One region of the Rummeliibacillus sp. JY-2-4R genome, then DNA from elsewhere that is predicted to be linked to it. Evidence: riboswitches for the same ligand, from Rfam matches in the RefSeq annotation. Region 1 holds a riboswitch; each other region holds the start of a gene.
What was found. Region 1 has a riboswitch for cobalamin ahead of ACWV26_RS09320 (energy-coupling factor ABC transporter permease). Riboswitches for the same ligand answer to the same signal wherever they lie in the genome.
Positions count from the first base shown of each region.

Region 1 (8,421 bases):
TGATGATGGTGATGTTCTACAAATTCAGCAGCATTTATACGATATTGACAAGTATCGCAATTCATCTTTACTTCACCTTGCAATGATTCTTCAATTCGATCATTTAATACTATTTGTAGTGATTTGTGATAGCCAAAGTAATTCGCTAATTTCACATCGACATTTGGATATTCTGAAGCAAAATCAGCTCGCATTCCTTGCATTCTTTCCATTAAAATACCAGTGAACAAGAAGTAAGGAAGCATCACAATTTTCTTTGCTCCAAGCTTTACGCATCTCTCAATACCTTGTTCAACTGTTGGGAAAGTAACGCCCATAAATGCACTTTCAACAGTGAGCACATTTAATTGTTCCCAAAGCATTCGAGCAATTTTATAGAAATCACTATTGGCATCAACATCGCTACCACCACGACCAATTAGAAGAATCGCTGTATCGTCATTCTTTTCTCCGATGTCAAAACCTTTTTCAACAAGACGTTCTTTCAAGATATCAAAAATACTTTCATGAATTCCTAGAGGTCTTGCATAAAAAATATTTATATTTGGATATTTGGCAATGCCAGCGTCAATAGCAGCAGGAATATGTATCTTCGAATGTCCAGCTTGTAATAAAATAATTGGTACCACATGAATTTCAGTTGCTCCTTTTGCAACACAATTGTCGATTCCTTGAGCAATATTTGGTGATGCAAATTCAAGGAAACAACACTCTACTAGTAAATTTTGATCTAATGTAGGTTTCAACTGTTCAATAAAATTTGTTACTTCCTCATTACCTGCTGCTAATTGACTTCCATGACCTACAAATAAAATGGCTTTCATTGATTTTCCTCCTAAATCAGTCTCCACATGGAGCTGGTTCGATATTAATTTTTGGTGCGATATCTTGATAAACAAATCCTTGTATTTGCTTTACTCTTTTGAAGTATTTAAATAGTCGCTCATTTGGATGTGCATTTTCTTTATACTCTTTGATAATGCTCGTAATCACATCAACGATTTTGTCTGGTTCAATACCTTCCGCTACAGGTTGTCCAGCATGCGCTGTTCTTCCAACGGGTTTTGCTCCCAAGAACAGATCAAATTTCCCTTTTCTATAGATGATGCCAATATCTTCAGTTACCGCTTTATAACAAGCCATTCCGCATCCATTAAAGCCAATTGTTAATTCTTTCGGTAACTGAACGCCACCTAATTTTTCTTGTATTTCTTCTGCATAAGGAATACCACCCGTTTTTTCACCGTCACAGAAATCGCATGCTTTTAATGTCAGTACATCTCCAACTGGTGATAGTAGGAATCCAACTCCTTGTAGCTTATTCGTAATGCTCTCTGGATTTGAAGTTGGAATCTTTAATACGATTTGATGATTTGGTGTATATTCCATTGTTCCTTTTTCTCCAACTACCATTGCTAATGTCATCATTTGTTCAGGTGTGAATTTTTTATTTGCTACACCCGGACTTACGGCTAATTCGAAAATTTCTTCAAAGTTTTGATGTACGTACTGAGAAGTTTTGGGTTGTTCTCCAGTTACACGTTTTAATGCTTCCATCGCCATTTCATACGAGCTAATTTTTGGTAATGAAGGGTTTACAGCTTCATTCATTTGAACATTTGTTACTTTTTCAGCAACTGCAACAGAAGATTGCGCTCGTTGAACACCGGTTTCTTGATCCATCGCCCAAGGTTCTGCTTCTGCTTTTAATCGTTGATGTGGTTTTAAAGATTGTTTCTCTGTGTTCAATGTGTATTTTCTTTGGTAACCACGAGGAGTAATCATTTTATTGTCATAAAGGAAAGTTGAAGAATTCCCAATAATAACTGTTGTTAACATACCAATATCATGATCTAACATTTCCGCTAGATTTGTGATGATAATATGTTGACGATCACGATAAGCGCTTTTTACAAGACCAACTGGTGTTTCAGGAGATCTGTACTGAAGTAGAATTCGTTGTGCCTCTACAATTTGGCGTGTTCTTCTTCCGCTTCGAGGGTTATACAGTGCAATAACAAAATCGGCCATTGCTGCTGCTTCTACTCTTTTAGCGATTAGATCCCATGGAGTTAAATGATCACTCAAACTGATAGTACAAGAATCATGCATTATCGGAGCGCCAAGTAATGAACCACATGAATTAATAGCAGAAATCCCAGGAATTATCTCTATAGGAACCCCATTTGCTTCCGACCACCCTTTTTCGATTAAAACCTCATATACCAAACCTGCCATTCCATAAACACCTGCATCACCACTTGAGATTACAGCTACTTTTTTACCAGCTTCCGCTTGGCGAACGGCTTCTTGCGCCCTGGATACTTCTTCTGTCATTCCAGTACTGATGACAGTTGTTTCATTTTTTATTAAATCTTGAACGAGTTCTACATACGTTTTATAACCAATAATAAAATCGCTATCTTGAAGGGCTTCAACGGCTCTTGTTGTAATATGTTTAAAATCCCCAGGTCCAAAACCAACGACATATAGTTTTCCTTGTTTTGTCACGTGTAATCACTCCCTATATGATTTATCCCGCATTAACCGACAGTAAGACCTTCACCCCAAGTTGAAGGGTTTATATAGAAAATATATGAGGGTCAAATACCAGTAAACGCCCTTTTGATGAGATACAATGAAACTTACTGATGCGTTTGCACAAAGTTAGTTGAACCAATAGAGTTCGTACTGTCGATTGATTTGAAGCATACACTTGAAATCTTAGAAACAGTAGACCGGGATTAACAATCAGTGGGGATAAAACCTTCCACTGACTGAAGTTTCACTTTATTTGCTTTTATCAATTCCAGTTATGGAGGCAACTTTTGGGTTCAGAATCATTTTCCCATCTTTCATTTGGTAGATTGTGTTTTGCTTGTTATGTTGTGTAATACAATCTCTTACAATTTCGCGACCTATTTCAGAAGTCGATGCTTTATACCAGCTTCCTTGCGGATAAGCAATAACGATACAAGCATCCTTACATCTTCCATTACAACGCGTTCTTGTTGTATGAATTTGTTCATCTAAACCTAAGTGTGCAATTTCATCTCGAATTGCCACTGTTATATCTTCAGCACCTTTTCTCATACATGAACTTCCATTACAAATGAATAAATGACTTTTCATACTAGCTAAATTCCAAGTTGTCATATAAATCCTCCAATTCAAAAATTTTCTTTAGAAAAGGAAAGAAAAAAACCTTAATTCAAAGAATTAAGGTTTAAAAACTAGAGAATTCAGAAAATTATCATATGTACATAACAACAATCTGCTTATTAGTCTTTACCTTTCCCTCCGAAAAGTATCATACATTACATTTAAAAGCAGGTTTCCTGGCTTCACTTCACTTTACTCTGATCTCTTCCCAGTCACTAACTTCGACCAGTGAGTACGCATCATTTCATCCATGTAACAGTAGCGGGGGCTGCATCGGACTTAAACCGATTTCCCTATTATCCCTTATATTCTTATAAAGGCACTTTTAAAATTCTATGAAATTGTATAATTTAGTAAATTTAAAACTTAAAACAATCATATACCATTTTTTAATAATTTCAAATATATTTTTTTGAATCAAACAATTTATATGAGTTTTATGTACTTAATTTGTTAGTAATTTAAACTTTTAACTTTTCTATGTTCATCTTTTGTAAAAAAATTTATTTATAAAAAATTTAGTAGAATTGAAAATATAAAAATGATACACTTGGGGAGTAATCTTACAATTCAATAAACTTTATGGTGCTAAATTAGTTTATTTAGCTTAATAGGGAAGTTTGTGAAATACAAACGCGGTCCCGCCACTGTAAAGACGAGTTTTGTTCTTAGATGCCACTGTCAACGATGGGAAGGTTAGAACATAATGATGACTCTAAGCCAGGAGACCTGCCAAAAGTGTGGATTCGATTCAGCCTACGAGGATAGGTGTGAGAATAGATATGCTTTTACATTTGGTATTGGTTTACTATTCGTTTACACTTCTTCAGTTCGAGGAAGTGTTTTTTTATGTCCTACAAAGTATTAAAGGGGTGGCGTCAAATATTATCTAACAAATGAATACGAATAGAGAGGGAAAAATTCATGAAAATAGTAAAAAAATTATTAAATTGGAGACTTATTTATTTTCTTACGGCAATCATGATCGTGCCAAAACCTGCTTTTGCCATGCACATCATGGAAGGATTTTTACCTGTCGAATGGGCCATTTTCTGGTGGGCTATAACTATTCCATTTTTAGTCATTGGATTCCGTTCAATTCGAAAAACAATTATTGAAAATCCGGAAACTAAGATGATGCTAGGTTTATCAGGAGCCTTTGCATTCGTTTTATCTGCACTGAAAATACCATCTGTAACAGGTAGCTGTTCTCATCCTACCGGTGTAGGTCTTGGTACTGTTCTGTTTGGTCCATTTGCAATGAGCATTGTTGGTTTTATTGTTCTATTATTTCAAGCTTTGTTATTAGCACATGGTGGTTTAACGACTTTAGGAGCAAATACATTTTCTATGGCAATCGTAGGTCCGCTTATTTCTTATGGTGTATATAAAGGAGTGGCCAAATTGGGGTTATCATTCTCATTTGCGGTATTTTTAGCTGCTTCTCTTGGTGACTTGGGTACGTATGTTGTCACATCAATCCAATTAGCACTTGCTTTCCCATCAGAAGTGGGTGGCTTCATTGCCTCTTTCACTAAATTTAGTAGTATCTTCGCTCTTACACAAATTCCGTTAGCAGTGAGTGAAGGTATTCTGACTGTTGTGATTATGAATTTTTTACAAAAATACAACTTAGCAGAATTAAATGCGCTAAAAGTATTTAAGAAAGGTGCACAACAATAATGAAAAAAAATCTTCTCTTAATTGCAATTGTTGTTATATTAGCGATTTTCCCTTTGCTTTTTCAAAAGGGCGCTGAATTCAGTGGTGCTGATGCTGAAGCTGAGGCTACAATTAATAAAATTGATATAAATTATCAACCATGGTTTTCAAGTATTTGGGAACCACCAAGTGGCGAAATTGAAAGTTTATTGTTCAGTTTACAAGCTGCTATTGGTGCTGGATTCATCGGATATTTTATCGGACTTTCTCGTGGAAAACATAAAAAATCAGAAGGAAAAGTAGGCAAAGGTAACCATGCTACTCATTGATCAATACGCTTATATCAATCGACTTGCAAAGATCCATCCAGTCGAAAAAATTATATTTGCTATTTTTTTATTATTATTTTCATTATCTGTCAAAGACGAGCTAGTTTCACTAATCACATTTTTTGTAATGAGTTTTATAACAGTTGTTGTAGCTAAAATTCCTTTGTCATATTATTTGAAAATGTTATCCATACCTACTTTTTTTCTCATTAGTAGTTTGATAAGTATTTTAATATCATTCACTCGACAAGCTGAACTAATCCATAGTGCAATTTGGCAATTCCAATTGCACAACTGGACAATTTACATTTCAGAACAAAGCGTTAAATCATGTATCCAATTATTTTTTTCAGTCTTGAGTAGCATAAGTTGTTTATATTTTTTAACGTTAACGACGCCTGTTCATGATATCATGCAGGTTTTAAGGAAATGTAGAATACCTCAATTATTAATTGAATTAATTGAACTTACTTACCGTTTTATATTTGTTTTTTTAGAAAAATCGATTGAAATTTTCCAATCACAAAACTCTAGACTAGGATATTTATCTGTTATCCGTAGTATGCATTCATTAGGGATGCTTATCTCTTCATTATTTGTTCAAGTCTTTCAACGGTCTACAGAATTATCTATGGCCATGAATGCTCGTGGTTACGATGAATCCATAGTTTTTCTTGAAGATTGTTACAAATATTCAAGGAAAAATTGGATCATTATTCTCTTTATCATTTCGCTAATTATGGTTGTTTATTTTCAGTTTGGGGGCACTCTGGTTTGAATGAATTATTTTTTAATATTCAGAATCTAACGCATACATATGCTGATGGGACGAATGCGTTACATAATTTGTCTTTGACAATAGCCAAAGGAAAAAAGATTGCGTTACTTGGTAATAATGGCGCTGGAAAATCTACATTATTTCAACACTTAAATGGTCTTTTGCACCCAACAAAAGGTACGATTTTCTTTCAAAATCAGCCAATAAAATATAATCGAAAATCATTACTTGCATTACGTTCTCACATTGGAATCGTATTTCAAGATCCAGATTCTCAACTTTTCGCCGGAAATGTTCGCCAAGATATATCTTTTGGTCCATTAAATCTTGGTTGGCCAATTGAAAAAGTTACTGAAATGGTTGAATGGGCAATGAAAGAAACAGAAGTAACTCATTTACAAGATAAACCAATTCATTTCTTAAGTATTGGTCAAAAAAAGAGAGTTGCAATTGCTGGAGTGTTAGCAATGAATCCTGATGTATTTATTTTGGATGAACCAACTGCTGGACTTGATCCCTATTATGCAAAGCAAATTTTACACTTATTAAATTCAATACATTCAGATAATAAGACGATTATTTTATCCACTCATGATGTTGATTTTGCCTATGAATGGGCGGATGAGATTATTGTAATGAATAATGGAGAGGTAATTTACCATGAGAATCCATATGATATTTTTCAAAATGAATTGCTACTTAAGAAAGCACATTTAGATAAGCCTTGGATATTTGAAATGGCTCAAGTTTTGCAATCAAAAAATGATTCCATAGAAACCGTAAATCTACCTAGAAGTAAACAAGAGTTAGTACAATTATTAAATTCAAAATTAATCAATAGCTATTGTTAAAAAACACCTCATGATGAATTACATCATGGGGTGTAAGTTTTAAACTTTGGAGGTGATCTACTCTCCTACGGTTACTTTCGGTAGCAATTCTTTAATGAATTCTTTATTTCCTTCGTGGAAAGCTTTTACAATAGCACTTCCAACGATTACGCCATCTGCCATTGCGCCCATTTGTTCAACCTGCTCAGGTGTTGAAATACCAAATCCAGCTAGAACAGGGATCTCACTCATTTCTTTTAATGTTTTGAAATGATCTTCAAGTGAATTTCCAAATTCATTTCGTACACCAGTAATACCATTTACAGTTACCGCATAGACAAAACCTTCTGATGCTTTTGAAATTTTTTCTATTCGCTCTTTCGGACTTGTTAGAGAAACTAATTGGACTAACGCGATTGATGTGTTTTGAAGATGAGCCGTAATAATTTCAGCTTCTTCGACAGGTACATCCGGAATGATTAAGCCACTTATGCCAATTTCTTCAGATTTTGCTACAAACTTTTCAATTCCATATGCGATAATTGGATTGATGTAACTCATGATAATTAGTGGTACTTTGACTTCATCTTTAAACTTCGCAATTTCTTCTAAAATTACGTTTAGATTAACGCCTTCTTTTAATGCACGATTACCAGCATCTTGAATAACAGGACCATCAGCTACAGGATCACTAAATGGAATACCTACTTCAATTGCTGTAACGCCTTCTTGTTGTAAGAAAAGAATTTTATCGCGGAGGGAAGATAAACCACCATCTCCAGCCATAATGTATGGAACAAAAGCCTTTTGTCCTGCATTTACTTTTCCTTCAATTGCTAGTTGTAATGGTTTTGTTATCATTATTTTTTGCCTCCTAGAGCTTCTCTTACCGTTTCAACATCCTTATCTCCTCTTCCTGATAAGCAAATGACAAGAATTTCGTCAGGACTCATATCTTTCGCAATTTCTACTGCACGGTAAATTGCATGAGCACTTTCTAAAGCTGGAATTATCCCTTCAGTACGTGACAATAATTGTAGACCTTCTAATGCTTCATCATCAGTAACAGCGGAATATTGAATACGACCTATATCATGTAAATAACAATGTTCAGGCCCTACCGCTGGGTAATCAAGCCCAGCTGAAATCGAGTGAGCTTCTTGGACAAATCCATTTTCATCTTGCAATAAATAAGTATATGCCCCATGTAATACGCCTTCTTTCAATTCGGCAAAAGCAGATGCATGAAGCCCTGTTTGGATACCACTACCCGCTGCTTCAACACCATATAATTTTACAGTCTCGTCATCAACAAATGGGTGGAACATACCAATCGCATTACTACCACCTCCAAGACAAGCAACTACTGCATCTGGTAGACGGCCTTCTTTTTCAAGAATTTGTTTACGTGTTTCTACACCGATTACTCTTTGGAAATCTCGGACAATTTTTGGAAATGGATGGGGTCCAGTTGCAGATCCTAGGATATAATGTGTATCTTCCACATTTGTAACCCAATAGCGAAGCGCTTCATTGACCGCATCTTTTAACGTACCTCCGCCTTGATCAACGGAAACAACAGTTGCGCCAAGTAATTCCATACGAAAAACATTAAGTGCTTGTCGTTTGATATCTTCTTTCCCCATAAATACAGTACAGT
Region 1 covers NZ_CM132623.1:1,924,550-1,932,970, reverse strand. Annotated here, with positions in the region: gene ACWV26_RS09335 (sirohydrochlorin chelatase) at 1-824, opposite strand, end outside; gene cobJ (precorrin-3B C(17)-methyltransferase) at 841-2,511, opposite strand; gene ACWV26_RS09325 ((2Fe-2S) ferredoxin domain-containing protein) at 2,791-3,156, opposite strand; cobalamin riboswitch at 3,312-3,504, opposite strand; cobalamin riboswitch at 3,729-3,913, shown strand; gene ACWV26_RS09320 (energy-coupling factor ABC transporter permease) at 4,087-4,845, shown strand; gene ACWV26_RS09315 (energy-coupling factor ABC transporter substrate-binding protein) at 4,845-5,153, shown strand; gene cbiQ (cobalt ECF transporter T component CbiQ) at 5,140-5,931, shown strand; gene ACWV26_RS09305 (energy-coupling factor ABC transporter ATP-binding protein) at 5,928-6,782, shown strand; gene trpA (tryptophan synthase subunit alpha) at 6,840-7,622, opposite strand; gene trpB (tryptophan synthase subunit beta) at 7,622-8,421, opposite strand, start outside.

Region 2 (8,421 bases), 1.7 Mb from region 1:
AATTTGGAAGCTCCAAATCCCGCTAAGATATTGATCATACCTGGTGCTACACCTAAATCTGGTATAAGTGTAATCCCCTTTGCCTTAGCCGCGCTATCTAACTTTAATATTTCGTCCGTTACACCACCAATATGTCCACCTAGATCAACTGAATGTACACCTACTTCAATAGCTGTACGTGCGACTTTTTCATTGAATTTATAAAATAGTGCATTGACTACAACGTTTGCTTTAGACATGACTACTTTTAGTTGTTGATCGTCAGATGCATCTAATTTTATTACTTCAATTTTGTCCGTTTGAAGTGTATCTGCAAATTGCTGTGCTTGTGCAAGATTTAAGTCTGCCAAGAAAACTTTCTCGATATTTGGATTTTTCACTAAATCACGAGCAGCCTCTTTACCCATTAAACCAGCACCTAATACTGCAATTTTCATACTTTGCTCCCCCTTTTGTCTTATTCACATTGATTTGAGTAGGATTAGCCTTTTTTTAAATAAAATATACTTAGGAAAAATCGAACTAAGAAAGGTGTCTTCGAATCTAGTCGTCCCGTTTAAACCTTCCAATATATCTGTATGCATGTTCATGGAACATCATGCTGTACAATCTGCTGTGAATGCAAAGCAAAGATAAAAGAACAATCTAATACTTAATTCATTTATGACCAAAGCCAACATTTTTGCCACAAACTATTCAATGCATTTTCCTTTCTTTACATTAAAATTTACACAAAAATAATATCCATTAATTCATGAGCTATATTTTTCACTTATTTACATATGTTTGAATGTTGAAACTTTTTTTATTTGCCATTCGTATTTATACTTATATTGAACTAATCTAACCATTTGGAGGTATTTGGAATGAATAATCATGAGATTGATTACAAGCTTCATGGCGATGATATGCAATTTGTTGAGGTGGAGTTAGATCCAAATGAAACTGTTGTGGCTGAAGCAGGCTCATTAATGATGATGGAAGACGGCATTCGTATGGAAACGTTATTTGGAGACGGCTCTGGTCGTGGCGGTGGTTTTATGAGCAAGTTAATGGGTGCAGGTAAACGTTTGGTAACAGGAGAAAGTTTATTTGTTACTACATTTACAAATGAAGGCACGGGAAAAAAACATGTTTCGTTTGCAGCACCTTATCCAGGTAAAATCATCCCAATGGATTTAAGTGTATATAATGGTAAAATCATTTGCCAAAAAGACGCTTTCTTATGCGCGGCAAAAGGTGTTTCCATCGGCATTGAATTTCAAAGAAAACTAGGTACAGGTTTCTTCGGTGGTGAAGGTTTCATTATGCAAAAACTAGAAGGCGATGGCATGTCATTCGTTCATGCTGGCGGTACAATTGTTCGCAAAGATCTCCAACCTGGAGAAAAACTTCGAATTGATACAGGATGCCTTGTGGCGATGACAGGCTCAGTAGATTATAATATCGAAGCTGTTGGTGGAGTTAAAACTGCTTTATTTGGCGGGGAAGGCTTATTCTTTGCAACACTTAGCGGCCCTGGAACTGTTTGGGTTCAATCTCTTCCATTTAGCCGACTAGCGAGTAGAGTATTTGCTGCAGCACCAGGGAAATTTGGAGGTTCATCAACAGACGAAAAAGGAATTGGCGGACTTTTTGACCTTTTCAGTAACGATTAAAGCTGAATGACTTTAAGCTTTGGGAAACTAAAAATGCTGCATTAGTCAAAGACATGACTAGTGCAGCATTTTTATGTAATCTATAATTCATCAAACCCATTATCTTGAACATTAACTTTCACATACTGGCGCGAGCGTTGTTCAAAAAAGTCCGTTTTCCCTAAATCTACATCTTCATAAGCTTTAATCCATTTCATTGGGTTTTTGCGATAGCCCTCAAAAGGTCGCTCATATCCAAGTTGTGAACAGCGAACATTGGCATAGAAGTAGATATAATCTTCTACATCCTCAATATCCAAGCCATCGATTTTATCACCTATTACTTCCCGACCCCATTCAATTTCAAGCTCAGCCGCTTCACGGAATATTTTTTCAACCTTACTTGCACGTTCTTGTGTATTGTATTCCGGGTATGCTTCTAACAACTCCTTATAAATCTTCACAAATAAATCAACATGTAATTGTTCATCACGATTGATATAGTTGATCATTGTACTTGTTGCTACCATTTTTTGATTGCGTGCTAAATGATAGAAGAACGAAAATCCCGAATAAAAGAATAGCCCTTCTAAAATCACATCATAGACAATGGAGTCTAACATATGTGGAACAGTTGGATCTTGTGCAAATTGTTTATAACCTTTAATCACAAAGTCATTGCGTTTTTCTAATACCGGTTCAGTACGCCAAAAGTCAAATACCTCATCCTGTTCATCTTTTGAAACAAGGCTAGAAAGAATATAGGAATAAGAATGATTATGAATAACCTCTTGTTGAGCCAAGATAATCATCAGTGCATTCAAACTAGAATCCGTTAAATAATCGGCAATTCTTCCTGCATAATCTGTTTGAATACTATCAAGTAGTGCTAGTAAACCAATGATTTTTTTAAATGCTTGTTGCTCCTCTTTCGTTAACTGCGGAAATTGTTTAATATCACTACTCATATTAATCTCAAATGGCGTCCAGAAGTTCCCTAGCATTTTTTTATATTTAGGATATGCCCAACTAAATTGAACATCGTCCCAATTTAATATATTGGATGAACGTCCATTAACGATTCCCGTAGCGCGATTGGGTGCTTTTTTGTCCATGAGTTCGCGTTTTTTTACTTCAACCATTATTCATCTCTCCCCTTAGCTTGCACATGATTCACATTCTAGTAATTCAACAGATGTAGATCGAACATAATAGGTTGTTTTAATACCACTGTTCCATGCATTTAGGTGAAGTGCCAGCAAGTCTTTTGCCTTAATCGTATTTTGTACATAAAGATTCAACGAAATCCCTTGATCAATATGGCGTGCACGCGCAGCATTTTGCTCGATTGTCCAGTTTTGATCGATAAAATAAGCTGATTTGTAATACCAGGTTGTCATTTTGTTCAAATCTGGTACCGTTACTGGAATCTTATAATCCTTTTTCTCTTCCGAATAGCTTTTTTGGAAAATAGGATCTATACTTGCTGTGCTTCCCGCAATAATAGAAGTCGTTGAATTTGGAGCGACAGCCATCAAATACCCATTACGCATTCCTTTTGTTGCAACTTCTTTTTGAAGGGCTCTCCATTTTGCATCTTGATAGTCTCGACTTTCAAAATAAGTCCCTGTTTTCCATTCAGAGCCTTCAAATAATGGATAAGCACCTTTTTCTTCTGCAAGTCTCATAGATGATTGGATTGTTAAGTAAGCAATTTTCTCATACAATTGATCAGCAAATTCAACAGCTTCTTTTGATTCCCAAGCAATACCAGTAACTGCAAGTAAATGGTGCCATCCAAAAGTTCCTAGACCAATTCCGCGATAGCGTGCATTCGTACGTTGTGCTTGTTTTACTGGGATATTATTCAAATCAATGACGTTATCCAGCATTCTTACTTGAATTGGGATAAGTCGTTCTAATACGTTTTCAGGGACTGCTCTTCCTAAGTTGATGGAAGATAAATTACATACTACAAAATCTCCAGGTTTACGGCGTGTAACGATAAGATCATTTTCAAGCTCAACAGACTCAAATTCCGTTGCTGACATATTTTGCGCTATTTCTGTACACAAATTCGAAGAGTAAATCATACCTTCATGTTTGTTTGGATTCTTGCGGTTTACTTCATCACGATAGAACATGTATGGTACACCTGTTTCAAGCTGGCTACGCATAATTCGTTTCATAATATCAATTGCTGGAACGACTTCACGTGATAATAATGTATTGGCAACACAAGCAAGATAGTTCTTACGGAATGTGCCTTCACCACGCTTTTCATCATAAGAGTCCTCTAAGTCAAACCCCATTAACGAACGAACTTCATGAGGATCAAATAAACACCAATCTTCACGGTTTTCTACAGCTTCCATGAATAAATCAGGAAGACAAATGCCTGTGAAAATATCGTGAGCTCGCATACGTTCGTCTCCATTATTTAATTTCAAATCAAGGAATGAAAAAATATCTTTATGCCAAACATCTAAATAAACGGCTATTGCCCCTTGGCGTTGTCCAAGTTGGTCAACTGATACAGCTGTATTATTTAATTGCTTAATCCATGGAATGACTCCACTAGAAGCGCCCTTGAATCCCCGAATAGAAGACCCTCTGCTTCTAACTTTCCCCATGTAAACTCCGATACCGCCACCATATTTTGAAAGTGTCGCAACATCTGTATTGGAATCATATATACCTTGCAAACTATCATCTACAGTATCGATGAAGCAACTTGATAGCTGACCATGCGTTTTACCTGCATTTGATAGAGTAGGAGTTGCTGTTGTCATATAGAGATTACTCATCGCCCAATAAGCTTCTTTTACCTTTTCAAGTCGATTTTCCTTTTCATTTTGCATTAATGTCATCGCAATAATCATCCAGCGCTCTTGAGGTAATTCGATTGGCGTTTTGTCAAAATCACGCGTAACATAACGATCTATTAATGTCTTTAATCCTATATATGTAAATAATTCATCTCGTTTCGGGTCAAGTTCAGCCGCTAATTGTTGTAGTTCATTTTCTGAATATGCTTCTATCAGTACAGGATTATATAGACCTTTACCAACATATTTACGAATATGTTGTGGAAAAACTTGATATATTTTTTCAATTGAAACTTGTCTAACATCTGCTGCAGCATGATAAATTTCTATTTGCAATAATTTTGCCGCAACAAAAGTCCAATAAGGTTCTTCCTCATCGAGAAAACTTAGTGCATGGAGCGCTAATGCTTTTATCCATTCTTTTTCTGTTGCATCAGGGTGTTTTTGCATGAAACGTTCATGCTTACGGCGTAAGGGACTCATTTCCTCTTGGCCAAATTCATCTTCTAGTCTCTGCAATACCGTTTCTTTTTCTTCTTTAATCGTTACCATATTTGTAGTCTCCTTTTCATTATGCTAATTCGTATCAGCCAAAAAGAAAGCGACTATCTGCCTTCATCGGCAGCATAGTCGCTTTAATTGAAATGGAAACAAATAAAGTCACAGTAAGGGATTTATACAAGCTAAACCAACTGTGAATTATGTACTTCCACTTCTTAAGGCCCCGAAGAAAGTGTCACAAAACGAAAATTTGGCAGGTCTACTGGCTTGTGTTTCCTCCATTTTGTCATCCTTCCCAAGCATAGCTCAGTGGCTAATTGACAAATGTCCACACTTACAGTTGCGGGGACAGCTTCGGCTTCTAACCGAATTCCCTATTAAACCATTGCTGGTACCAACTTCCGCTCACATACTAGATATTGTGTTTTTCGATATATACAATCTAACATATTGTGTTTATATTACACAAGTACAATAGCATAATTAAAGAAAATAACACTCTCTAATAGGAATTAATTAGTCTTTTGTTTCATATTCCTTATCAAAGTTTAGGACATCTCCTGTATTCGCATCAATTTTAATTGCATATAAGTACGTCCCATCTTTTACTTCTACTTCATAAATATTATTTACTAAATTAATTTTTGTAACAGTCCCTTTTGCTTTTGTTAAAGCAATTTGAGATGCTTGTTCGGTTGTAATAATAGTAGATTCGTTACTATTATTTGAAACTTTATTTTCTTTTTGCTCTTGTCTAACCATTTCACCGGTTTGGGCATTCAATTCAACAGTATATTCATTGCCATTAGCAGCAATTGTAATGACATAAACTCCATCTGATTGGTTATAATTTGCTGAAGTTATTGTTCCAGGTATTTTGGATAAAGCAATTTCTTTGGCCTTATCAATCCCAATCGATGTTGGTTCTAAGCTTGCAAAAGTTTGAGAAGCAGATTGCTTTTCTTGCCTAATTACGGCACCGGTATTTGCATTAATTTCAATGTCATACACAGTATCTCCATTTTGTACTTTCACTTGATAAATATTATTACCCTGATCTAAATTAGCCTCTGTTACTGCTCCACCTACAGTGTTTATAGCTATCTGCTTTACTTGTTCAAGTCCAATTCCGTTTTCGGAATCAGGTTCTGTTGGTCCGTCACTTTGACGATTAATAATTTCTCCTGAATAGGCATCGATATTAAATTTATAAGACGTTTTGTTTTTAACTACGTGAATTTCATAAATACCACCATCGCGATTGAAGTTAACTTGTTGCACCACTCCGCCCATAGTATTTAACGCAATTTTCTTTGCCTTTTTTAAACTAATTGCTTTGCTAATTATGGCTGTCTTTTTTTCTTTACTAACAATTTTTCCTGTAATCGCATTAATCTCTATTTCATATTTGAGCTTTCCTTTAACTATAGTAATTTCGTATACTTTATCTTTTTTATCTAATTTGGCTCTTAGAATTTGACCTTTTACTGATTTTAAAGCAATTTTCTTTGCCTTTTCTAAGCTAATCTTTTCTCTTGCAATGCTTAAGGTTTTATACTCTGTTGTTTTTTCTAAGAGCTCACCTGTTTTAGCATTCAATTTCAACTCATACTTTGCTTTTTTATCCATTACACTCACTACATAAACAGGATCACCTTTTTTATTGTCTAGTTTAATTTTATATACTTTCCCGGTTGCATAGTTTAAAGCTTTTTGAGAGATTTCTTTTGATGACAAAATATGTTGTTGGCTCGTATTCTGCGCTATCACAACACAAGAAACCGAAACCGCTAGAGAGCAAGTGACTATTAATGCAATAATCATTTTCTTCATTTTTCAGCCCTCCATTCTCTTTTTAAGTGGCTTTGAAGTAATTATTATAAAGTGTGAATCTTATTTAGAAATCTAATTATTTGTAAAAGACATGATTTTACCCGTTACTGCATGAATTTGAAACGTTGTTACTTTTCCATTAGAAACAATTTCCACTAAATAATAGCCTCCACTACTTGTTTCAAAATAAGTCGTATCACGAATCGTACCATTTAACCTATTTTTAGCAATTTGTTGAGCCTTCTTTTTGCTTACGATGGCATTAGCAGTTTTTGTATCTTCCCCCGCTTCAGCTAGAATTTCACCTGTAGTCGCGTCAACTAATACATTTCGTTTCTTCTGTTTAGTCTGATTAACAATTTGCACTTGGTATACAAGTATATCTTGCTCTGTCTTTAACAGTGATTGCACTATTTTCCCTTCGTAATTTTCCTTAATTATTTGTTTCACTTCATCTTCTGAAATTAAATCTTCATGCTTTAATCCTACTAAATCTGTTCTTTCCATTTTAGTAATTTTACCGTCTTTTGCTTCAACTTCTACATGATATCTCGCACCGTTTTTCGAAAGCTCCATCACATACTCTTTTCCATTGTTTTTAAAAGAGGTAATTTCCCCACCATACATTTCCTTGATTGTTTTATAAACTTCTGAAGTGGATTTATCACTTTCGTTGGTTATATGACTCCACATTGACAATAAGATCAGAACAGCAATGATGATTAATACGATAAACGTTAGGACTGTCCAATGCTTTACTTTAGTCATGGGCGTTCCTCCTTTTGCTCGTTAAACGTCAAAATCATAGTAGTTCCTTCTCCTACCGTGCTTTCAACAGATAAATCGATATGGAGTTGTGTAGCAATTTCTGACGCTATCGCAAGTCCAAGACCCGTTCCTCCTGTTTTGCGATTTCTATCTTGGCTCACTCTATAAAAACGTTCAAATAAGTGTGGTATATGTTCTTTCGCAATACCCTCTCCATTATCTTGAATTTTAATAACGAGGGGATTAGCTGTTAAAAAAACATGAATATCCTCTTCACTATAACGACGAGCGTTTTCAAGGAAAATTAAAAACAATTGCTTGATTTTTTGCTCATGCGTTGTAATAAATAGTGGCCCCTCTCCATGTAGATAAAAATTTCGATTATAAGCTTGATGCATTTGCTGTAATGTTTGGTTTAATAAATGATATACATCAACCTTTTCCATTTGTAGCGATGTTCGTTCTTTACTTTTTGCCAGTTCAAGCATTTGCTGGATCATTTCAGACATTCGCACTGATTCACTTAAAATTGCTTCTACCGATTCTTCTGCCACATCTTTATTTTTAAAGCCTTGACGTTTCAATAAACGCGCATAACTTTCTATTACTGTTAATGGGGTTTTTAGCTCATGGGAAGCATTTGATACAAATTGTTCCTGTTTTCGATAATCTTGTTCCAGTTGAGCCATCATATGATTAAAAGTCTGGCTCATTTCTCCGAGCTCGTCCTTACCCTTTCTACTCATATCAATTCTCTCAAATGTACCGGATCGACTAATCCGTTTCATTGTGGACGTTAAACTCTGAATGGGTCTTAAAACAATTTCAGCGAGTGTCATACTAGAAAGTAATAC
Region 2 covers NZ_CM132623.1:264,364-272,784, reverse strand. Annotated here, with positions in the region: gene ACWV26_RS01310 (saccharopine dehydrogenase C-terminal domain-containing protein) at 1-437, opposite strand, end outside; gene ACWV26_RS01305 (TIGR00266 family protein) at 867-1,658, shown strand; gene ACWV26_RS01300 (ribonucleotide-diphosphate reductase subunit beta) at 1,739-2,779, opposite strand; gene ACWV26_RS01295 (ribonucleoside-diphosphate reductase subunit alpha) at 2,795-5,017, opposite strand; cobalamin riboswitch at 5,202-5,380, opposite strand; gene ACWV26_RS01290 (PepSY domain-containing protein) at 5,483-6,799, opposite strand; gene ACWV26_RS01285 (PepSY domain-containing protein) at 6,872-7,567, opposite strand; gene ACWV26_RS01280 (sensor histidine kinase) at 7,564-8,421, opposite strand, start outside.
Region 2: linked by a shared signal. The riboswitch ahead of ACWV26_RS01295 (ribonucleoside-diphosphate reductase subunit alpha) and the one ahead of ACWV26_RS09320 (energy-coupling factor ABC transporter permease) in region 1 are both predicted to bind cobalamin.

Region 3 (8,421 bases), 230 kb from region 1:
AATATTCATCACTCATTCTTACCAGCATTCGTTGGGGCGAATCCTTATGTGCGAGCGTTTAACCGCGGAGTGAAATTAATTGGTGCGACTGCCCATTATGTCACAAATGATCTTGATGAAGGACCGATTATTGAACAAGATGTACAGCGCATTAATCATCGATATACAGCTGAAGATTTAAAGACAGCTGGACGTCATGTAGAAAAAAAGGTTCTCGCCGAAGCTGTTTCCTGGCATGTTGAAGACAAAGTACTTGTCCATGGAAATAAAACAATTGTCTTTAACTAAAAAAACATAAAAATAACCCACCTTGAGTTTAAAACTCAGGTGGGTTATTATAATTTCCTTTATTTAGCCAATGCTTATTTAAAAGCAGGAATTCTTTTCAAAAATGCACAAACTGGAATAGAAACGATTAGCCCCAAAACATTTTGAACGATGTCTCCAGGGATAGAGGCAACTGGTTGAATCCAGTTTCCATAAATAATGCCTTCGCCGACATAATAGACAGCAATCATTGGTGGCATAGAAACAATTGTAGCAATTATATTGATTCCTATACTGTTTCCTTTACGGCCATTTGATTGTGCAATTTTCCCTACGATAAAGCCCTGTAAGCCACGAGATACAAAAGTAATCGGTGCCCACAATGTCCAACCAGATACTAAGTCGAATAATCCCATCCCAAAAGCTCCAGCAATTGCACCAGTTTTAGGACCGAAAAGAATCGAAATGATAAAGAGCATGGCGGTGCCCAAGTGAACCAAACCACCATTAGCTGCAATCGGCAGTTTAATATTTAAAAGAAGTGTTGCTACGAAAACAAGTGCAATACTCAATCCGCTTAAAACCAAATTAAATGTTCGTGATTTGGTAGTAGAATGACCTACAGTACTTTGCATATTAAAACCTTCTCCCATGATGTATTCAAGGAATAGTTGCGCGCAAATTCCAAAGACTCTGAATTCCAACTTGTTGAATCAGTTATCTTAATTACTCATAAGATTAGCACTGGATTGGTCTTAGTGAAAGTGTCAAATTTGCAAAAAATGTAGTGGTCAGTTTTAAGCGGTTAATGAATGCTTAAGAATTATAAATGCCATAGAAACTAAGTCGTATCTATGTTTTTATCGAAAAATAATAGTGAACTATTAATATTCTATTAATTAATAATTTTCTGAATTTATATTGACAGTTTTCCTATTAAAAGATAATATTTTCTTTATAGTGAACAATGTTTACTATATAGGGAATGATGAGGGAGAAATGTGTGATTTAAAATTAAATATGGGGTGGTAAATATGAAAAAATACAATGTAAATGAACTGATAGAAAAGCAGCATTTTAATGGTTTTCATGCTCTGATTATTTTCAGCTGTGCGTTCATTATGATTTGTGATGGATATGATATGTTTATGTTTGGGACAATTGTACCTTCATTGATGGATGAGTGGGGAATCACTTCTGTTGAGACGGGAAGAATCGGAAGCTTTGCTTTAATTGGTATGATGGTCGGTGCATTATTTTTTGGGCCATTAGCCGATCGAATTGGACGAAAAATAGTTATTTTAATATGTACATTTATTTTTTCTTTGTTCACATTTACTTCTGGATTTTCACACGATGTTACTTCATTTGGCATTCAACGTTTAATTGCAGGTATTGGACTTGGAGGTGCAATGCCAAACCTAGTTTCATTAGTAACTGAATATGCACCAAAAAAGTATAAGAGTATATTTGTTGCCATTATGTTCAGTGGGCATCCATTAGGTGGTGTAATAGCTTCTTTCGGTGGACTAACTATCCTTCCTAACTTTGGATGGAGAGCAGTCATTTGGGTAGCGATTCTACCTATTATATTATTGCCGATTATTTATAAAACGCTTCCAGAATCACCAGCGTTTTATATCCTACGTAATAAAAAGGACCAATTATTGAAAGTTTTAAATAAGCTTGACAAAGAAGGCAATTATACAAATAAAGATGAATTTGTCATTCCAACTAAGTTAACAAAAGGCGTACCTGTTAAACATTTATTTAAAAGTAATCGCGCTCTTAGTACCATCATGTTTTGGGTTGCCATTTTCATGTGTTTATTGGTTATGTATGGTTTAAGTACATGGCTTCCAAGTATCATGATGCATGCAGGCTTCGAATTAGGCTCTAGTATGTCGTTCTTGCTAACATTAAATGCTGGGGCATTGATTGGTTCGATTATAGGCGCTTGGTTAGCAGACCGTTTTGGATTAAAAAGAATGGTATTTCTATTCCTATGCGTAGCATTCGTAACTCTTACCGCGCTAAGTTTTAATCCACAAGCAATGTCCTTATACATTCTTATTTTCTTAGCGGGAGCAACAACTACAGGAGCTCAAATCATAACAAATGCTTTTGTATCACAATATTATCCAACAGAAATACGTTCTACAGGATCCGGTTGGTCTCTCGGTATAGGTAGAATCGGTGGGATGCTTGGACCAATATTTGGAGGGATTTTACTTGCAGCTCAATTAGCTACTCAATTAAACTTCCTAGCTTTTGCAATTCCATGTATCATAGCAGCAATCGCTATTCTATTTGTACAGGAAAAATATAGCCAAAAAGAAAAAGCAGTGTATAACGAAGCAGAAGTATCTTATAATTAAAAACAGCACAAAACCCCATCCACGAACAATAGTGGATGGGGTTTAACTGTTTTAATGATCATTTAGGCTATTACTATAATATGAACTAGGCTTTACTAAATCCTCTTCCATTTGATCTAAAATATCATCAAGCTCTTGCTTCGTTTTAGGGTTAATCAACATCATATAATCACTTGCAGATTTATGATTATAATTATAAGAAGCCGCTGAAGCAGGGAGAGTTGAACTAGATATAAAGCCTAATAATAACATTGGAATGAATAGTAAAGTTAAACGTTTCTGTTTTTTTCTCATACTATTTAAACTCCTAACGTAATGGATTTGTTAAAATGTTTTGATATTAGTCTACCCGGAATTTTAGATTTAAAAACAAAATTAGATAATAATTCATAGTTTATAGATAAAATAGAGACAAGACATTTATAGTTAACTGTTTAAAGTTATCATGTGAAATGAATGAAAGAAGGGGTACTTATTTTGATATTAAAAGATGTTTGTCAATGTGAATACACGAATTCACTTAAACTAGAAGCTGATTATTGTGCAGATCCAATTTGGTGCAATAATTGTGGCTGGAATCTAGATATTGATGACTTCCCACTATCAGATGAACTTCAAGAAGAATTATTCCAATGGACACTACAATATAAGAAAATGCCAAAAGATAAGCATAATAAAATGGGACTAAATCTTACTGAAAAAGTAAAAACGGAGTTAGGTTCAGATTTTACAATTGTGTTTAAAGCTGACAAATAGTTTTCAAAAAGAGTTGTTTAATGAAGAGATGTATTGAGAAGCATGCTTTATTTTTACCTGCGTAACACTTTTTATTATCCCTATGTATAGTAAGAATATCAAAGGGATGATAAGGAGGAATAACAATGCAAAACATAGAAGTTCAAGTGGAAAAATGGTATAGAGAAAATGTAAATCAAGAAGAGATTGATAGAAAAGTTATTGCCACGCTAGATTATGTAAAGAGAACCAGATCCGAAATGAAACACTTTATGATTTTTGTATATGAATTTGTTAAACCGCAACCAAAAAAGATTGAATCACGTAGAATATTTTTGGATAGGATTTTATTTCAAGAAGAACCGCACTATACTAAAGCGCAAAATTCTATCAGATATAAAGAAGTGATGAAAGATTATCAAGTAGTCAAAAAATTAGTAACAGAACAATTCAATCAACACTCAATGCTTATTGACAGATATTATGTCGATTTTAATGCAGCGGATGGTTGTCTTGGGGTAATCTGTTCTGCATATGTTTAATCAATTCAAGCATAGAAATTACCTTAGGCTAGGGACTTTTTTTAGTCTGTAGTTTATTTGTTATGCAATGAAACGTTATAAAGGGTCTGATTATATTCCTATAAATAGAATAAAATAGGTATATAGTATATACTCTCCTGTCATATTATTATATTATGTAAGAATACTGTTAGAAAGGAGTGGGCAGCTTTTTAGCAAGATAATTAAGCTTATTTCTACATTCATGTTTTGTAAATCTAAATAACTGAAGATTCTATTAAACAACTAGATAAAATGAACGTAGAAATAAAATATGGAGGGAAAAAGGTTGAAATTGATGAAATTTTTCGTTTTACTGAGCGTCCTATTAGTGAGTACGCTACTTCCAACCAATACATTTGCAGCGACGAAAGAAATGTATTATCCCGTTGCAGGGACAGCCAAAAATTCTCCTGGGATTTATAAAGCCGTTCCAAATGGAAAGTCTTCTGCTGTATTGAAGGAAAAAGTTTATACTTTAGTAGATGCAAAAAAGCCACCGATTAAATTAAATGATGTAAATTTCTTTTTAGTAAATGGTAAATTAGCAGATACCTCGCAATATGATCCATATTCAGCAAATGTAAAACCAATTCGTGATGTACAAGCAGTTGGAAAAGATGTATATTTTACTAAATTTGTATTTGATAGTATCTATGCTGGTAGTTGTGGTGGCGGTGGAGCTACTATTCTTGAAATCTATAAACGTGCAAGCAATGGAAAAGTTAGTAAGGTTGTAACAGATAAAGTTTCCTCAGATGCTAAAAATGCATTTGTCATAACCGGCAATTCTATGTACTATGCAAAAATAGTCAACGAAGCGATGGGGAATTTTACAATTGTTAAGTCTTCTTTAAGTGGAAAAAGTAAACAAACCCTTCAAAAAGGTGTAGACGACTTTTGGGTTAATAAGAAATCAATTTATTTTGTAAAAAGCGGTAAGTTATATCGTATGGATTTGAATGGGAAAAGTTTAAAATCAATTACTTCCAAAGAAAAATTATATGGTAATACTGGTTGTGGTGAAGGAAATTATTCAGTATCCAATAATGGTATGATAATCAGATCATATAGCGATAATAGCAACTATTTCTTAGATTTTACAAAATTAACGATTACAAAACTTGCAAAAACAGTCCAAGGCAATGTATTAGACGTAGACCTTCAGAGAAAACGCTTAATTGCTATTACTTATGGTGATAATGAGGCGAGTGTTTATGCTCTTTATGATTTTAATGGTAAACGAATTAAAACTTTAAAAAGCTTTAATTGGGATAAAGGACCACAATTCTATTCTGTAGATGTTAAAACAGGACAACTTTTATATATAGAAGATTCTCGATTAAAACAAATTAAATTTTAAAATGTAATAGTATTGCATTCACACTACTACTCTAGTATCATTATTAATTGAAAATTCAATAAAAGTATAAGGTGCCCGAATTTTTAGGGAGAATAGGGAATGAAGTAAAATCTTCAGCGGACCCGCCACTGTAGGGGAATCGTTTGTCGGAAATGCCACTGGATTAAATTCTGGGAAGGCCCGATGAAATCATGACCCCGAGCCAGGAGACCTGCCTTATAACTTGAAATGAACAGATGATGGAAAAGTCTGCGGTTTATTTGTGATGCAAATAAACTGCAGGCTTTTAATTTTTATTCGGGAGAGATGAAAATGAGCTTATTACAAGAAACTATTGAAAAAATTGAAGACTTAGACAAAGAGATGATGTTAAAAGCAAGACAAAGAGTGGATAGCCTCATCAAACCACCGACAAGTCTAGGGAAATTAGAAGAAATTGCAGTTCAACTTTCAGGGATTACTAGAGAAATATTCCCTAAAATTGATCAAAAAGCTGTCATTGTTATGGCAGCGGATCACGGTGTTTATGTAGAAGGCGTTACAAGTAATCCGCAAGAAGTAACATTTGCTCAAACTCTTAATATTGCAAAAGGAATCACTGGAGTAGGAGCTATCGCAAAAATTTCTAATGCAAAAATCGTAACAGTTGATATCGGCGTTAAGGAAGAAATCACAAATGATGCAGGTGTCATCAACCGAAAAATTAAAAAAGGAGCAGGGAATATTGCCCAAGGACCTGCCATGACAAGAGAAGAAGCAATCAAAGCTTTAGAGGTAGGCATAGAAATTGCAACTGCAGAAATTCAAAATGGTACCAATTTGCTAGCCACTGGAGAAATGGGTATTGGTAATACCACGCCAAGTACAGCTATTCTATCTGTATTAGCTCAAATTGACCCAGAAGGAATTACCGGTAAAGGAGCCGGACTTGGTCAAGGCGGATTAGCACATAAAATAGAAGTAATAAGAAAAGCCATTGAAATAAACCAACCAAATCCACATGACGGCATAGATGTCCTAGCGAAAGTAGGGGGCCTAGAAATTGCTGGAATGGCAGGTGTCATGCTAGCAGCTGCAGCAAACCGCGTTCCAGTAATTGTTGATGGTCTAATCTCCACAGTCTCAAGCCTAATCGCAACAACTATCGAACCAAAAGTAAAAGACTATCTAATCACATCCCATGCCACAGACGAACCAGGCGGTAAAAAAGCAAGTGAACTACTAGGCAAAGAACCAATGCTCAAAATGGATATGTGCCTAGGCGAAGGATCTGGAGCTGCCCTAGCCTTCCCAATCATCGAAGCCTCATGTAGTATGATGAGAAATATGGCTTCTTTTGAAGAAGTAGGGATGGAGATTTAATTTTTAGCAAATTGTTAATTAAAAGTAGTTTATAAAGTTGATTGTAAAGCGAGAAAACATAGTTTGATAAAGTATAGGGTATTGCAGTATAAAAAATCCCAATTTCTTAACTAGAAATTGGGATTTACTGATTTATTAAAACGAGATACAATTCTCTGATTATCGAAATTCGTTGTGAATAGGTGTAAACAAATCCTCATTCGTATTTCTAACGATTGAAAAATTATCAACATTATAATGGCCATGAAGAATTTCGTTATGGTGAAGAATAATTTGACTTGCAGATAAATTTTTTGAATCAGAAGTCGAATGACCATCTCCAACTAATGTAACATCAAAATTATTGACTGTTGCCGTTCGAACAGCTGTATCAATACAATGCTCTGTTTTACATCCCATAATCACCAGATGCTTAACACTATTTTTATTTAAATGTTCTAGTAATGGAGTTTCATAAAAAGAATTTGTAGCAGCTTTATCAAATATGGTAGCAGCAGATGGAACTTGAATATCCTTATGTATTTGAAACCCAAGTCCTTCTCCCTTTGAAACATCTAAATCTCGTATAAAAACAATAGGAATGTTCTCGTTTTTTGCTTTATCAATTACAGTGTTAATGTTAAGAATGATTTTCTCTTTCTCAAAAACCCCATGTTCTTCAGTATTACCCTCAATTAAATCCTGTTGAGCATCAATAATCAACAAAGTTTGTTGCAATTATTTTTCCTCCTTATGCATTTATCAATAATTTTTTGAGCTACACATTATATTTCTTCAAAAATTTATTTATACCCTCTATCGTCTAAAGTAAATTAATGGAATTTGCATCTGTAATTCTTTATTCAACCCTTATTCAACCTTCCTGTAATTTTTGGGAATTTTTACTATTAACTCATGTTACAATGGAAAAAGATTAAGTTTGAACATAACCAAGCGTAGTGCAAGCTAGAATGGGAGGAAAGTGATGAAAATTAAACGAATTCTTATGATGATTTTTCTTAGTATTTTTCTCGCTTCTTGTAGCAGTTCTTTGGAGAATTTGAGTAAATGTCCTGACGCTGCAATAGACTATGCGGATGTATTAATGATGAATGGTATAATATATCAACATCATTCACCTGAGATAGAAGATGAAAATAAACAAATAAAGGTTGAAAAGGGGCAGAAAATAGGAGAAGTCAGGTATAAATTGGCGAATCATGCCTGTAGTAGCTATAAAATGAAAAACGGAGATTCTACTTTTATGGACATAGGAACACCCATATATATAGTAAAAGGATATCCTTCATCATTTCTAGTTTTAGCAGACAACCAAGTGTATGTGTCGGAGCAAAATAAAAATGCAAAAACAGCAAATGAATTATATCCCTTAAAAGAATTTGCAAAAAAAATATATATTGAAAGCACAGAAGATGGAAGAAGATTGCATACTTTTTCATCCTCCTCAACAAAAGAATTTACCGAAGCATGGGACGATTTAAAAATAAAAAATGTCGACTACAAGGATGAAGAGTTAATATTCTTGGAGATTGAACTGAAAAATGGCGTATCTTATAGACTTTCTTATGCTAAAAATTCTAATGTATTTCTTATTGGCGTTAAAGGCAATGAAAAAATAAAAACTATTATTCAAAAAGAACAAAAGAAGATGGAAAAATAAATTGTTCTTTATTAATATATTCTAATTAGTTTAAAAAAGCTGCGGAGAAACGAAAGGAACTTTTTCAGAGAAGATTTAACAAAATAATAAGTGATC
Region 3 covers NZ_CM132623.1:1,699,087-1,707,507, forward strand. Annotated here, with positions in the region: gene purU (formyltetrahydrofolate deformylase) at 1-288, shown strand, start outside; gene ACWV26_RS08235 (ECF transporter S component) at 363-902, opposite strand; gene ACWV26_RS08240 (MFS transporter) at 1,302-2,645, shown strand; gene ACWV26_RS08245 (hypothetical protein) at 2,697-2,939, opposite strand; gene ACWV26_RS08250 (hypothetical protein) at 3,123-3,401, shown strand; gene ACWV26_RS08255 (hypothetical protein) at 3,527-3,922, shown strand; gene ACWV26_RS08260 (hypothetical protein) at 4,230-5,303, shown strand; cobalamin riboswitch at 5,356-5,536, shown strand; gene cobT (nicotinate-nucleotide--dimethylbenzimidazole phosphoribosyltransferase) at 5,616-6,665, shown strand; gene ACWV26_RS08270 (cysteine hydrolase family protein) at 6,825-7,382, opposite strand; gene ACWV26_RS08275 (hypothetical protein) at 7,630-8,325, shown strand.
Region 3: linked by a shared signal. The riboswitch ahead of cobT (nicotinate-nucleotide--dimethylbenzimidazole phosphoribosyltransferase) and the one ahead of ACWV26_RS09320 (energy-coupling factor ABC transporter permease) in region 1 are both predicted to bind cobalamin.

Region 4 (8,421 bases), 1.6 Mb from region 1:
TGACACCAATCGGTAATTCTGTAGGTGAAATAATTGTACGTGCTATTAAATCACAAAGGATAAGTAATGATGCCCCATTTATAAAAGATAGCGGCAATAAATGGCGATGGTCTGAACCATACAATAACCTGGTCATATGTGGTACTACTAGCCCTACAAATCCAATCGTGCCAGATACTGCAACAGCTGAACCGGTTAACATGGAGCCACCAAGTAATAACATCATCTTACTTCTCTTAACATTTACTCCTAAATATTTTGCACGTTCCTCACCAAAAACAATAGCGTTCAGTTCACGTCTGTTTATCCAAATAAGAACTGTGCCGATTGCAATAAACGGCCAAATCATCTTCACATATGGCCACCCTCTCATGGAGACACTTCCCATTAACCATGAAATAATTTGGCGAAGTTCTTCTCCTGTTAAAGCAATCATTAAGGATATGATGGAACTTAAAAATGAGCTTACGATAATTCCTGTTAAAATAAGGGTTTCCATTTTCATCGTTCGATCGACCAATTTAGCAAACCCTATAACGATAAGTAATGATAATAACGCCCCTATCATGCTGAAAGTGGGTAATGTGTAAATACCTAAAATAGGGGTCGAAATACTGAAAAAGAGCGTCATTACAGCGCCTACAGAGGCACCTGATGACACTCCTAACGTATATGGATCTGCAAGCGGGTTTTTTAGCAATGCTTGGAAGGCAGCACCAGCAATCGCTAATGCTGCACCCACAAGACCTGCTAATATGACACGAGGCATACGTATCTTCCATAAAATATTGGTTGCTATTTCATCTGCTCCCATATTCCATAACGTACTAATCGGAACCTTTACAGAACCAATCGATATACCAAGCCAAATGCTTAAGACAAGAATAGCAATGGACACGATATATCTTACGAAGATTTTCCTCACTTAAATGCCTCTGGATAAACAGCTTTCGCTACTTCCTCTAACCCTTCAGCAAGACGAGGACCTGTACGACTTGTTAAGTTGGCATCGACTTGTACAACTGCATTATTTTTGACTGCAGTGATACTATCAAAGCCTTGACGTTTCTTCACTTTTTCTATGATATTTGGAACGTAATTGTACATAACAATGATTGTATCTGGATTACGTTTTACGATTTCTTCTGAATCAATTTTAAACCAACCTGATTGATCATCTACTACATTTTTGATGTTTGCTAGTTTAAAGAATTCTTCCATAAATGTATCTTTACCCGCTGTGTAGATTTCAGGTTCATCTGAAGTTTCAACAAATGCAGTACGTTGTTTTACTTTAGCAGTCTTTTCTTGTACTTCTTTTACTTTTGCTTTCATGTCAGCAACGATTTTGTCTGCTTTTTCTGTTTGATCTGTAATTTGACCAATTTGTTCGATCGTTTGGTAAGTTTCTTCAAAGTTTGCTGCATTTTTTACAACAAAGACGTTGATCCCTGCATCTCTTAATTGTTGTAATCCTGTTTTTACTGATTCTGCACTAGATTCATGTGCAAAAACCACATCTGGTTTTAGGCTTAAAACTTTTTCAACGTTAAATTCCATACCGCCTACTTTTTCCTTTTTCGTAGCAGCTGCTGGGTAATCATCGTTGTCACTTACACCAACGATTTTGTCATCTAAACCAAGGGCAAATAATATTTCAGTATTACTAGGAATCAGTGATACTATCTTTTTCGGTGCTTCTTTGAACACCACATCATTTCCTAATGCATCTTTTACTGTCATTGGATATGTAGCTGTTTTTTCAGTAGATTGCGTTGTTTTTTCTGTTTTGTCAGTTGCTGATTTTTGAGTACTTGATTGATTGCATCCAACTAATAAAATGAATGCCATTACAAGCATAAACCCAAGTTGCCATATTTTCTTCACTGTAAAGCCTCCTATAAAAATAAAAATCTCCCGTACAAACGAGAGATTAGTTTACAGACATATAAAATGACTCTAAACACCTAATCTATCCTCGTAGTTGTAACGGTGGTTTTAAATACGGCAGGTATCCTGACTTGTGCTTTCATGCCAATTAAAGCAATGTCTTTGTGGCATTACGATTTGCTTGCACTTACAGTGGCGGGACCGCATCGGATTTTCACCGATTTCCCCTTTTACTCAGAAACAAAAATAATCCCTGAGAACCGTATTGATCAATTCAATTACTTTTTCATTATACCGAATATTTGGTTTTTGTGGAAGGTGTGGAATGGAAAGTAGTTATTTATGTCTTGGGAGTAGAGTATTTTGGGTTGGATTAGAAATACTCGCGCAGGATTACAACCACTCGAGCATGGATTAGATCTACTCAAGCTGTTCTTAGACTTACTAGGATTATTTAGACCCCCTCCCCTTACCTCCATCCACTCAGTTTAAAAAGTAAATATTTTAAAAGTATTAAAAGTCTAAAAATCGGTAACAGTGGTACTGATAGTAAAATATGGAGGGTGAAATATGAAAAGAATATTGATGGTCGTTATTCTTGCAAGTGTAATGATTTTATCCGCATGTCAATGGCAGGTTTTTGACAAAAAGGATATTACCGCAAATGAAACAAAAATACCGGTTAGTTCAGAAGTAAAGGGAAATGAGGAAGCTTCATTAAGTAAGGGTGAGAGAATTTCAAGGATTCTTGGAAGTACTGCTTGGCAAGGAACCATTGTTTATGATAAAAATCATAATGATTTAACAAAAGAAAATGCAGGTTTTATTGGTCTTGCAAAATATGATGCACAAACATCAAAATATGAATTCTTTGATAAAACAACAAAACAGAGTCGCGATTATGGGTTTTTCTTTATAACGAATGATGGTAATTTTCGTATCCTCATATCTAAATCCAAAGGAACCAAATCTATTGTTGAGTTAACAGAAGTAACGAAGGACAAGTATGTTTATAAAAGAATCGGAAAAGATGCAAACGGAAATGCAATAGAGGTTTTCGTAGAACATATACCATATAAAGATAGCGAACTTTCCTTTACTGAAGAGGAAAAAGACTAGAATGTATTTAATACAAATGAAGCAAAAAAGGACATTACATATTATTTAAAATATGCGATGTCCTTTTTTTATTTATAGATCATTCTTTTTTATTACGCTTTAATGAGCGGTTGAAGTACTTACATTTTTCCGGCTTCGGCGGCTAGACCCTCGAGTCACAACGCTTTCTCGGTCGAAAACTGAAAGGACGTTTTCGATTCGAAAGCTTATGTGATTTTCGGGTCTGAACGAGCCGCCTCAGCACTACATTGATTCCGGTGCTGATACGCCGATTAGTTTTAGTGCGTTTGCTACTGTTGTGCGGACTGCTGTGATTAGGGCAAGGCGTGCCTCAGAGCGTTCTTTGTTTTCCGCGTCTAGTACTTTTTCTGCGTTATAGAAGCTGTGGAATGTTGCTGCTAGTTCTTGGATGTAGTTTGCGATACGATGTGGTGCGCGTACGCGAGCTGCATCTGCTACAACTTGTGGGAAATCGCCCACTTTTTTCAATACTTCTATATCTTTTTCTGATGATAATGTGTCAAGATGTTCAGTTGAAGGTGTGAAGCCTTTTTCTGTTGCTTGACGTAAGATAGAGCAAATTCGTGCATGTGCATATTGAGCATAGTACACTGGGTTTTCGTTTGATTGTTTTACTGCTAGATCTAAGTCGAAATCTAAGTGTGTGTCACCTGCGCGCATTGCAAAATTATAGCGTACAGCGTCTAGGCCTACTTCTTCTACTAATTCACGAAGAGTTACTGCGTTTCCTGTACGTTTTGACATTTTCACTTTTTCGCCGTCACGTAGAAGGTTTACCATTTGGATTACTTCTACTTCTAATGTGTCACGGTTGTAGCCAAGTGCTTCAATCGCTGCCTTCATACGTGGAATATAGCCGTGGTGGTCAGCTCCCCAAATATTGATCAGCTTATCAAAACCACGATTTAATTTATCTTCATGGTATGCGATATCTGGTGTTAGATATGTGTATGAACCATCAGATTTAACTAATACACGATCTTTATCGTCACCAAACGTAGTTGAACGGAACCAAGTAGCACCGTCTTGTTCAAAAACATGACCATTGTCTTTTAGTTTTTGAAGTGCAGTTTGAACTTTACCATCTTTATATAAAGAAGTTTCAGAGAACCATACATCGAAATCTACACGGAAGTCTCTTAAATCTTTTTGAAGTTTGCCGAATTCGTGTTTTAGACCGTGTTCACGGAAGAATTCAAAACGTTCTTCCTCTGATTTTTCTAAGACATCTTTCCCAAATTCTTTTGATAATTCTTCTGCGATTTTGATAATATCTTTGCCGTGATAACCATCTTCAGGCATATCTGAATCTAATCCAAGCGCTTCGCGGTAGCGTGCTTCTAGAGATTTTGCCAATTTAGTGATTTGGTTACCTGCATCATTGATATAGTATTCGCGTGATACGTTGTAACCAGCAAAATCTAATACATTACATAAAGAATCACCTACAGATGCTCCACGCGCATGTCCTAGATGTAAATCACCTGTTGGGTTTGCTGATACGAATTCAACTTGAACTTTTTCGCCTTTTCCAGCATTGCTGCGGCCATACTCAGTACCTTGATCAAGAACAGTTGTTACGACATCTGCAAGATAGTCTTTGCGGATAGTGATATTCATAAAGCCTGGTCCTGCAATTTCTACTTTTTCAATATTAGTATTTTCTGTATCTAGATTTTCTAAAATTGCCTCTGCAATAGCACGTGGTGGTTTTTTTGCTAATTTAGTCAGTTGCATTGCAATATTTGTAGCGTAGTCGCCATTTTCTTTATTTCTTGGTGTTTCTAAGTGGATGTCTAAAGAACTTGTATCTTCTACTAGTTCCGATTTTTGAATCGCTGCAACAAGCGCTTCTTTAATGGCTTGTTGTACTTGTTCTACTGCGTTCATTGATTTCCCTCCGTATAGTTCAGTTCTAATGCATAGTCTCCGACAGATTCTCCGCCGATAAACAATTCATATTGTAAATAAAATCGACCGTTTTGAAGTGTTTCTGACGGTTCGAATTTCATCACTTTCGTTACTGTCACGATTGGTAATTGTCCATATTGACTATTGTAGTGCCCTCTTTGAGCTTGTCCAAGTACAAATGGCATGCGCATTTTAAGATCGCCATTGCGAATAATAATTGCGTCTTCCTGACCAAATCGTAGTGTCGTGTTCATATGTTGATCTTCTTGTACTTCTTCATATCGCAAATAGATTTGATCACGTTTTTTCAGAATTGTACCTTCAGACCAAAGTTCATATTTCTCTAAGGGAGTATCTGGTTGTTTAATGGTGGTAATAATTTTTAATTTTATGGGTGCTGTAAGTGTATCTGACAAATTACGACGCCTCAGCTTCCTTCTTAATATAACCTTCTTATTATAGGATAGGATAACACTTCTTTTCAAGATACAACATTTATATAACTTCTTATTATTACATCATTTATTTTATATTATTTCATTTTACGTCACATTTTAGCGAATTTGCTAATTTAATGTAAAATTTGATGTTATAATGTACGTACTAATTCGGTGGTGATTCCAATTGATCCTTGATTTAATTATCAATTTCTCACTATTATTTACTTTTACTGTTTTCTTTTATTTTGTGTATGAATATCTCCAACAAATCCTTGATTCATATTTAGATTTACATCCATGGTATGTTGGAGTAGCATCGGCGATTACTGGACTACTTCTAATGGTAACAGCGATTCACTTTAATAATCATGTCATTCAAGATATTCGAAATGTTATTATAATCATTGCAGGATTAATCGGTGGTCCAATTTCAATAGCAGTTTCTTCTGTATTAATTGGTTTATTTCGAATTTATATTGCGGGTATTTCTTACTCTTCAGTTTTTGCTGGTTTAAACACCATGATTATGGGATTATTCCTTTCACTATTTGCGATATGGAAGCCTATTTCACTTCGTAACATGCATTATTACTTGGTTTATACTATTTTACAAATTAGTATTGCTCTTGCTCTACTAAGCAAAGATTCAGAAGATCTTATCTTTATTATTACTTTAATCATTAATTCCGTCCCTGCTCTCTATGCTACAGTGTTTGTTTTAAATTTAATGAGAAAGCGATTTGACAGAATACATGCAATTGAAAAGTTAGCAGAAACAGATTATTTAACTAATTTGCCGAACATTAAAAAGTTCAAAAGTATAATAGATGAGTATTTACAAAACAACGAAGACTTTTCAATACTATTAATTGATATTTACCATTTTAGAGAGATTAATACCACTTATGGCCATATTGTTGGCGATGAGGTTTTAAAGCAAATTGGTAAGTGCCTAAATCAATTTGTTCTAGAACATGATGGTATGGATACAGCTCGAATCAGCGGCGAAGAATTTTATGTTGTTTGTAAACATACTGCACCTGCATTTGCTTTACATTATGCACATGCTATTAGCAAGCAGATTCATCAAAATCCAATAATCCTATCAAAAGGTCGTAAAATCCAGATTGCTGTATCTATAGGAATCGCCAACTATCCTGATAATGGAGAAGATATTCCTTCTCTTATTATTGCAACAAATCAGGCTTTAGATCAGGCTGCCATGCAAGGTAAAAATCAAATTGTTCATGTTAATAATGTTCATACTTCCTCTTAATCTAAAAAGATATTCAATTGAATTTTATCAATTGGATATCTTTTTTTATGTGATAAACGCCTTTAAATTCAAGTTCTAAAAGCTTATTAGAGATGCATGTCGAACAAATCATCACTAATTTGTCAATTTTCGTGCTTTTCCTTCGTTTAGTTTATCCAAACATTTCACATACTAGTTTCATCGATTGGAAAGGAAGCGATTTTGATGAAACGAGCTGATTATCATCGGCAGCGGAAAAAGAAAATACGACTCAAGCAAATAGTTATTTGGGCTATCGTGTGTGCATCAGCATTTGCAACCGTTCTGTTGTCACTCCGTGTATATGCTCAAATCACAGGAGCTCCTTCCTTAACTGTCCCGAAAGCGACCGTTTTCTTAGATGCCGATGGAGAACAAATTGGTGATAAGTTTGCACAACAAAGGCGTTATTGGGTGGATTTAGATGAAATTTCTCCCTTCGTAGTAGAAGCACTTATAGCAACGGAGGATCAAGATTTCTATCATCATCATGGTTTTGACTATACTCGTATTGCCGGAGCCCTATTGAAAGATCTAAAAGCTATGGGAAAAGTGGAAGGTGCTAGTACAATTACTCAACAATATGCCAGAAACTTATACCTCTCACATGATAAAACATGGATGAGGAAAATAAATGAGGCTTTATATGCTTACCGTCTTGAGACTTTTTATGATAAAGATCAAATCCTAGAAGGTTACTTAAATACAGTCTACTTTGGACATGGCATGTATGGCATTGAAGCAGCAAGCCGTTATTACTTTGCAAAATCTGCTAAAGACTTAACACTTGCAGAAGCAGCAGCATTGGTTGCAATTCCTAAGGGACCAAGTATTTACTCACCCCTTGCGAATGAGGATAAAAACCATACTAGACAACAACTTATTCTATCTTTAATGCAAAATCAGAATTTGATTTCAAAAGAAGCAAAAGAACGCGCACAACAAGAAAAAGTGACATTTAAGTATGATGAATGGGATAGCGGTAAAATCAGTGCACCGTACTTTATCGATACCGTATGGGCGGAGGCTTCGAAAATATTAGAGCGTAGTGGACATAGTATTGAAGAAGGCGGATGGACAATTCAGACAACGTTAAATCCATACCATCAAAAAGCTGCTGAAGAAGCAATTGCAAAGAATCTTCCGAAGTCAGGTCTTGAAGTAGGATTTGTCAGCATGGACCCAAAAACAGGTTATATTACTTCTTTAGTTGGTGGCAGTCAATATGTTAAGAGTCCATATAATCGTGTAACACAAGCAAAAAGACAACCCGGTTCAGCTATTAAACCATTCCTATATGCTACGGCTTTAGAGAATAATTTTTCGCCTTTAACATTTATGAATGCTGAACAAACGATTTTCACATATGACAGCGGACGGTCTGAATATGAACCGAAAAACGTAAATGGTAAATTTGCAAACCATCCATTGTCGTTAGCACAGGCTCTTGCTATCTCAGATAATATTTATGCCGTTAAAACGTATGAAGAAGTTGGTTATAAGAAATTCAAACAAATGCTAGATCGCTTTGGTTTAGGCGAAACGATACAAAATACTCCTTCAGTAGCTTTAGGCACAACAGAGGTTACGTTAAAGGATATGACCGCTGCCTATAACACCATTGCCGCTGGTGGTGTAAAAAGAACACCGATTACCGTTTTATCGATTAAAGATGAGGCAGGTAACGTAATTTACAAAGTAAAAGATAGAGAATCAAAGAGAATTATGAAAAAAGATGATTCCTTT
Region 4 covers NZ_CM132623.1:359,760-368,180, reverse strand. Annotated here, with positions in the region: gene ACWV26_RS01830 (FecCD family ABC transporter permease) at 1-916, opposite strand, end outside; gene ACWV26_RS01825 (ABC transporter substrate-binding protein) at 922-1,887, opposite strand; cobalamin riboswitch at 1,990-2,170, opposite strand; gene ACWV26_RS01820 (DUF4822 domain-containing protein) at 2,461-3,009, shown strand; gene argS (arginine--tRNA ligase) at 3,253-4,920, opposite strand; gene ACWV26_RS01810 (DUF1934 domain-containing protein) at 4,917-5,357, opposite strand; gene ACWV26_RS01805 (GGDEF domain-containing protein) at 5,566-6,657, shown strand; gene ACWV26_RS01800 (transglycosylase domain-containing protein) at 6,862-8,421, shown strand, end outside.
Region 4: linked by a shared signal. The riboswitch ahead of ACWV26_RS01825 (ABC transporter substrate-binding protein) and the one ahead of ACWV26_RS09320 (energy-coupling factor ABC transporter permease) in region 1 are both predicted to bind cobalamin.